2 regions of the Rossellomorea sp. GCM10028870 genome follow, and region 2 is predicted to be linked to the other one. Evidence: a T-box and tRNA genes for the amino acid it is inferred to sense, from the RefSeq annotation. Region 2 holds a T-box; the other holds one or more tRNA genes.
What was found. The T-box of region 2 lies ahead of ACFQWC_RS01215 (valine--tRNA ligase). A T-box ahead of a tRNA ligase gene usually reads a tRNA of that ligase, here a tRNA-Val.

Region 1 (3,578 bases), 1.5 Mb from region 2:
TATATGTATTATGGAAGATTGATGCCTGGATTCCTGGCACATAGAGGCTATGATTGGGACGATATCGTTAAAACGATGTTCTTCACAAGTGAAGGGATTCTTGGAACGCCATTATATGTTTCAGCAACCTTCATCTTCCTGTTCTTGTTATTCGGTGCCTTCCTCGTTAAAACCGGCGTGGGTCAATACTTTAATGATCTGGCTGTTGCGATCGCCGGTAAACGCACTGGTGGTCCTGCAAAGGTTGCCATATTCTCGAGTGCATTGCAAGGAACGATCAGCGGAAGTTCCGTTGCGAACGTTGTAACATCTGGTTCCTTTACGATTCCAATGATGAAAAAGCTTGGCTATCGTAAAGAGTTTGCAGGTGGAGTAGAGGCAGCAGCATCAACGGGTGGCCAGTTAATGCCCCCAATCATGGGAGCTGCAGCATTCCTAATGGTTGAATTCATCGGTGGTATCTCTTACTGGGATATTGCAAAGGCTGCCACCATTCCTGCTCTTTTGTATTTCACAGGAATTTGGATTATGACTCATTTTGAAGCGAAGCGCATCGGTCTTCGGGGACTTTCAGACGAAGAAATGCCGAATCGTAAAGAAGTTTTAAAGAAAATCTACTTATTAATGCCGATTCTTACGGTCATTATTTTATTAGTCAGTGGTATGAGTGTTATGCGTGCAGCACTTTGGTCAATTGTTGCTACAATCGTGATTAGTGCGATTCGAAAAGAGACAAGGATTGGCTTTAAAGATGCAGTCGACGCACTAGTAGATGGTGCTCGGACTGCTCTTTCCGTAGCTGTAGCGACTGCTGCTGCAGGGATGATTGTCGGGGTAGTGACGAAAACCGGATTAGGCCTTACACTTGCGAATGGTTTGGTTGACCTTGCTGCAGACTTAACAAATTCAACAGAAGGTAAATTAATCCTGACATTGGTGTTTACGATGATTGCATCGATTGTGTTGGGAATGGGATCACCAACAACGGCCAACTATGTAATCACGTCCACAATCGCGGCACCTGCGATCATCCTGTTAGGTGCACCTGAGTTAGCGGCTCATTTATTTGTCTTTTACTTTGGTATCATCGCAGATATCACGCCACCAGTGGCTCTTGCAGCATTTGCCGCCGCAGGGGTATCAGGAGGGGAGCCGATACGGACCGGGGTCAATTCTGCCAAATTAGCGATTGCCGCCTTTATCATTCCGTATATGTTCGTACTGTCTCCTGAGTTGCTTATGATTGATACAACAATCCCTGAATTATTATGGGTTGTATTTACCGCCATTACGGGAATGATGGCCATTGGTGCAGGTATGATTGGATATTGGTACCGAAGAGTGTATATTATAGAACGTTTTCTTTGTGTAGCAGCTGGATTAATGCTGATCTATCCAGAGGGCATGACAGATATCTTAGGATTAATCCTGTTCGGTGTAATGTTGGCTTTACAATTCTTCATTAAAAGGGAAGACAAAACACCAACGAAAGCAACAGCATAAACAAACGTGAGGCTGGCCCTTTATAGGGTCAGCCTCTTGTATTTTAGTTACCAACTAGGATATAGTTCGTTTCTCATAACAAAGAAGGGGATAAGCGGCCAAAATATCATGTAGTCTGAATCGGCGAAACGCTTCTCGTAAAAAGCAATAGGCCAGAATAATGTCCCCATCGATTTTTTTTACTATGATTTTTCTTTTCGTACAAATGGACTCAGGATTCATATAGATTATTTCAATGGGGCGTTGGTCCATGAATGAGCGATGTAATACCGTATACATTTTTGAACTCCTCTCCTGGAAGTATACTCATAGTATATACGAACGAATGTTCTTCTATACATGGATTCCCAGAAGAAAAATGTATAGAACAAAAAAATGATTGACATTTTTCCCATTATGACTATAATTTAATATATACCTTCCATTGCGACTTGTTAGCTCAGTGGGAGAGCACTTCCTTGACAGGGAAGGGGTCGTGGGTTCGAATCCCTCACAGGTCATACATAAAGAAAGCCTGCACCTTATTTAAGGTGCAGGCTTTCTTCTTTTATATGTAGATCAGTCTTTTATAAAGAACTCTCAGAGTTAAAGGTCAGCGCCGAGGAAAGCGAGCTTCCTGCAGCGGAAATCAACTACCACACATATTGTGAAAAGAGGCAAGTAAAAAGGACTCTGTTGGAATTCACGTAAGAGTCCTTGCCAAAATCATATTATGATATGATCAATTCTTTTAATTGACTTCTAATTCTTCCTCAAAATAAAACGTGCCGGGATGTTCTTTTACGATATATGAGTATCGCTTCATGTTTTTAACGTATTGCCATTTCAATATTGTCACTGTTTCGCCAGTTTCCTTTATCGTAACCATTGCGCCATTACTAAACCGATTTTTTGTGGATTTCATTGGGCACTCCCTTTCATATTCTCTTATTATACCACAGGTTACCCTTCATTTTAGACTCCCATTAGTGATAAATCTTGATAAAAATATTGTTAGCGCTTTAAAGGGCATAAGGGCAGTATTCATTAGTCATACCAAGAAACCCTTTGATGGGGGAAGTTTGTCTCAAGAGGTCTGACTTTCAAAACTTCTCCTTGAAGAACTTGCTTATTTGTTTCATTACTGTTATTCTATAGAAGAATTATTTTTGTCCGGTATACGAGGGAAGAACAAGATTTGGTTTTCACCTGATATCGCAAGAATAGTAATACATTGTGTGTAACGCACTTTAGGAGGCAACAAACATGGAAAATGGTAAAGTAAAATGGTTTAACGCAGAAAAAGGTTTCGGATTCATCGAAGTAGAAGGTGGAGACGACGTATTCGTACACTTCTCAGCGATCCAAGGTGAAGGTTTCAAATCTCTTGACGAAGGTCAAGAAGTATCTTTCGACGTAGAACAAGGTGCTCGTGGACCACAAGCAGCTAACGTACGTAAAGCATAATCTAACTTTACAACTCCAAAAACAGACTCATTCGTGAGTCTGTTTTTTTATGGAGATATTTAAATGACCCGGGCTAAATAAAAGAACCGATGCACGTCAGTCGGGTATGCCCCAATGAAACCGGACACTTGTAAAAACAGCTTCCTTCACATTTCCTGCTATTTATTTTCCTAAATCTTTCTTTGTCATTTCACTGCGAATATTGAGTTCTTTCGAGAATTCAGTATCGCTTTTTTTGTTGTTTGGGTATTTATTTTTTCGTTCACGATTATCATTTTTATTAGTCATCGTTGTTTCCTCCTAAATTGTTAATGGTTGTTTCATTCTTATTCTTTACAAGTGATATTTCGTTATCCTTGGTAAGTAAGGGAAGGGGTTTTGAGTAGACAGAATTTTAAAAACATTATATCTTTTTTCTCCATACAACGCTAAAATTATAATATATGCTTTACATGAGTGGAGGGATTGATAGTGGAAATGAAAGAAATAGTCGCCTTAGTGACAGGTGGTGCATCCGGACTGGGGGAAGCTACAGTAAGAAGGATCATTGAGGAAGGTGGTAAGGCGTATATACTGGATCTCAATGAAGAGAGAGCAACTGCCTTGAAAGAGGAGTATGGAGAATCCAT
Region 2 (3,578 bases):
GGGCGCAACATTACGGGTATGCATTGTTCAAGAGGGTGAGACCCTGGACTATATTGCAGAAAAGTATGATTTGACCATTCCGCAGCTATTAAGGGTCAATCAACTTGAAGCCAATCAAGACGTCTATGTAGGGCAGGTTCTTTATATCCCGAAAAGCGAGTATGTCTTCAAAGGGTAGAGGAATATGGGTAAAGTCGTTCCCGCTTAAGACATTAGAATAGCGTAATGGACATATAGAGGAAAGAATGGGGCTGACACCAAATTCATTGGAGTTAGTCCGTTTTTTTTAGAAAAGTAATCTTAGAAGGTGAGAGGAATGGTACAAACGCTTGATGGATTAAAGCATGTCTTACAACCTTATGGCGTAGAACCCCATTTTGTTGAGAGCTACGGGAAGATTTCCAAAGTGTTTTCCAATAAAGGCACTCTGGCTGTTAAGCAGATCCCGGCCCAGACTGGAGTTGACTTTGTCCGGAATGTGCAACTATTGTTTCAAAGGGGATATAACCGCATTGTTCCGATCTACCCGACTTTGGATGGGCGTTATGCGGTGTGGAATGAAGGGGAGTTATACTATGTGATGCCCTGGCTGTTGAACCTGGAAAGGGAAGATCAATTTGAAAAGCATCAGAAAATGTTCCGGGAATTGGCAAGATTGCATACTCTTTCGTCTCAAGAAGTAAAGATTGATAAAGAAGAGAGAGAATCTCATTACGAGCAGTTGACATCCAGGTGGGATAAAGAACAACAGTTTCTCGATGAGTATGTTGAGGCATGTGAAAAAACAACGTATATGTCTCCTTTTCAATTGCATTTCTGCATGTATTACAAGGATGCCACTCAAGCGTTGAAATTTTCACGCAAGATGCTTGATGAGTGGTATGAAGAGACGAAGGAGCTGGAAAAGGTTAGGACCGTCATCACCCACGGAAAGGTTTCGACGGAGCACTTTCTATTCGATGAAAGAGGGTTGGGGTATTTCCATAACTTTGAGAACTCAAGGATGGCTTCTCCATTTCATGATCTCTTGCCGTTTTTGTCGAGAACGTTGAAAACCTATCCTAAGTATTACGAGGAATGTGTCGAGTGGCTTACCACTTATTTTCTGCATTTTACTGTACGTAATGAAGAGCGGCTCCTGTTCATGAGTTATTTAGCTTATCCAAGCTCTGTCATTGCAGTGGTGGAAAAGTATTTTCATACACCGAAGGATAAGCGGAATGAACGTAAATCCCTCAAAAAATTGCAACGACACTACTGGCTGCTGAAAAATACAGAATACGTTGTCATGCGTTTAGATGAAATGGAAAAAAAGAAACAGGAGCAGGCGGCTGAAGCAGAATAAAAAAAGGACTGGCGAAGTCCACATCTCGTCAGTCCATTAAATCCAATCGAAATAAATGGCAAGGCCTATACCGATAAACAGAGTTAAAAGAAGGACATCAAAAGTGGTTGGGAGCAAAATGGTCCGGACCCCTTGAAAGATCGTAAAGGGGATGATGAATTGCTTACATATTAATCGGGCGTTTCCCATCCATTTCTGCATGGTATATTGATTGATTTTTTTCATATTCTTCCACTCACTCTCCTGGGTATATTCACTACTTTATCTTATGAATACAGGATAGAATGGTGCCTGAGTAGGCGAAATGAATATTTTTATTAAAAATTGGCGATAATGATTGACGAAAGTTTATCTTTTCCTATACTATAATTAGTAAATAAATAATGCCTTAAAAGCAATGAACAGGAAGAGTACATTGACCCTTACTTTCAGAGAGGAAAATCGTTTGGTGAGAGATTTTCTACGTTAAGACAATGGAAGGTCGCCTGGAGAGCTGTTTCTATGAATTTCAGTAGTAGAAGCCGGTTAAAAGCCGTTATAATCGTCGAGAGTTCAGGAGGTTTATTTCTCCTGAGAAAAAAGGTGGTACCGCGAATGGAATCCTTCGTCCTTTTCATAGGACGGGGGATTTTTTTATTTTTTTAGAAAAGTGTACTTATTCGCACTAATATAGGAGGAAAACAAATGGAAACTCAAGATCAGCAATTAGCAATGCCGACGAAATATGATCCGAATGCCATTGAGCAGGGACGCTACAAATGGTGGCTCGAAGGGAAGTACTTCGAAGCGACAAACGATAAGGAGAAAGAGCCTTACACCATCGTCATCCCTCCGCCGAACGTAACGGGGAAACTTCATCTTGGTCATGCTTGGGACACAACCCTGCAAGATATCCTGACCAGAATGAAGCGAATGCAGGGTTACGATGTATTATGGCTGCCAGGTATGGACCATGCAGGAATTGCCACACAAGCGAAAGTGGATGAAAAACTTCGTAATCAGGGTATTTCACGCTATGACTTGGGCCGTGAAAAGTTCGTAGAAGAAACGTGGAAGTGGAAAGAAGAATATGCCGAGCATATCCGTCAGCAATGGTCTAAAGTTGGATTAGGCTTAGATTATAGCCGAGAACGTTTCACGTTGGATGAAGGTTTATCGGAAGCTGTACAAAAGGTATTTGTCGACCTTTATTATAAAGGCCTGATTTACCGTGGTGAATACATCATCAACTGGGACCCGGCAACGAAAACCGCCCTTTCAGACATTGAGGTTATTCATCAGGATGTACAAGGCGCATTCTATCATATGAAATATCCGTTGGCTGATGGAAGTGGTCATATTGAAATTGCCACAACCCGCCCTGAAACCATGCTTGGTGATACGGCAGTTGCAGTACACCCGGAAGATGATCGCTACAAGCATTTAATCGGTAAAACAGTTACCCTTCCAATCGTGGGACGTGAAATTCCGATTGTAGGAGATGATTACGTTGATATGGAATTTGGTTCCGGAGCAGTGAAAATTACGCCTGCACACGATCCGAATGACTTCGAAATCGGTAATCGTCACAATTTAGAACGTATTCTTGTAATGAATGAAGATGGAACCATGAATGAAAAGGCGGATAAATACCAAGGGATGGATCGATTCCAATGTCGTAAGGAAATCGTGAAAGACCTTCAAGAAGCCGGCGTTCTGTTCAAGATTGAAGAGCATATGCATTCAGTTGGCCACTCAGAAAGAAGTGGAGCAGTCGTTGAGCCATATCTTTCTACTCAATGGTTCGTTAAAATGGATCCTCTGGCAGAAGAAGCGGTAAAACTTCAGCAGGATGAAAACAAGGTCAACTTTGTACCTGATCGCTTTGAAACGTCATACCTGCGCTGGATGGAAAACACGCGTGACTGGTGTATTTCCCGTCAGCTTTGGTGGGGACACCGCATCCCTGCCTGGTATCATAAAGAAACGGGCGAAATCTATGTAAACAATGAAGCACCGGAAGATATTGAAAACTGGACACAGGAAGAGGATGTACTGGATACATGGTTCAGTTCTGCTCTATGGCCGTTTTCAACAATGGGCTGGCCAGATCTGAATGCAGAGGACTTTAAACGGTACTACCCAACCAACACACTTGTGACGGGATATGACATTATCGGATTCTGGGTATCTCGCATGATCTTCCAGGGACTGGAGTTCACGGGAGAACGTCCATTTAAAGACGTACTGATTC

Region 1: it has a tRNA-Val gene. The T-box ahead of ACFQWC_RS01215 (valine--tRNA ligase) is inferred to sense a tRNA for this amino acid. The anticodon was not compared.

What each region holds. Positions count from the first base shown of each region.
Region 1 is NZ_JBHTGN010000001.1:1,775,101-1,778,678, reverse strand. It holds gene ACFQWC_RS09135 (TRAP transporter permease) at 1-1,503, shown strand, start outside; tRNA gene ACFQWC_RS09130 (tRNA-Val) at 1,932-2,003, shown strand; gene ACFQWC_RS09125 (hypothetical protein) at 2,234-2,407, opposite strand; gene ACFQWC_RS09120 (cold-shock protein) at 2,749-2,949, shown strand; gene ACFQWC_RS09115 (hypothetical protein) at 3,112-3,237, opposite strand; gene ACFQWC_RS09110 (3-hydroxyacyl-CoA dehydrogenase) at 3,421-3,578, shown strand, end outside.
Region 2 is NZ_JBHTGN010000001.1:239,745-243,322, forward strand. It holds gene spoVID (stage VI sporulation protein D) at 1-178, shown strand, start outside; gene ysxE (spore coat protein YsxE) at 317-1,345, shown strand; gene ACFQWC_RS01210 (hypothetical protein) at 1,382-1,570, opposite strand; T-box leader at 1,734-1,960, shown strand; gene ACFQWC_RS01215 (valine--tRNA ligase) at 2,030-3,578, shown strand, end outside.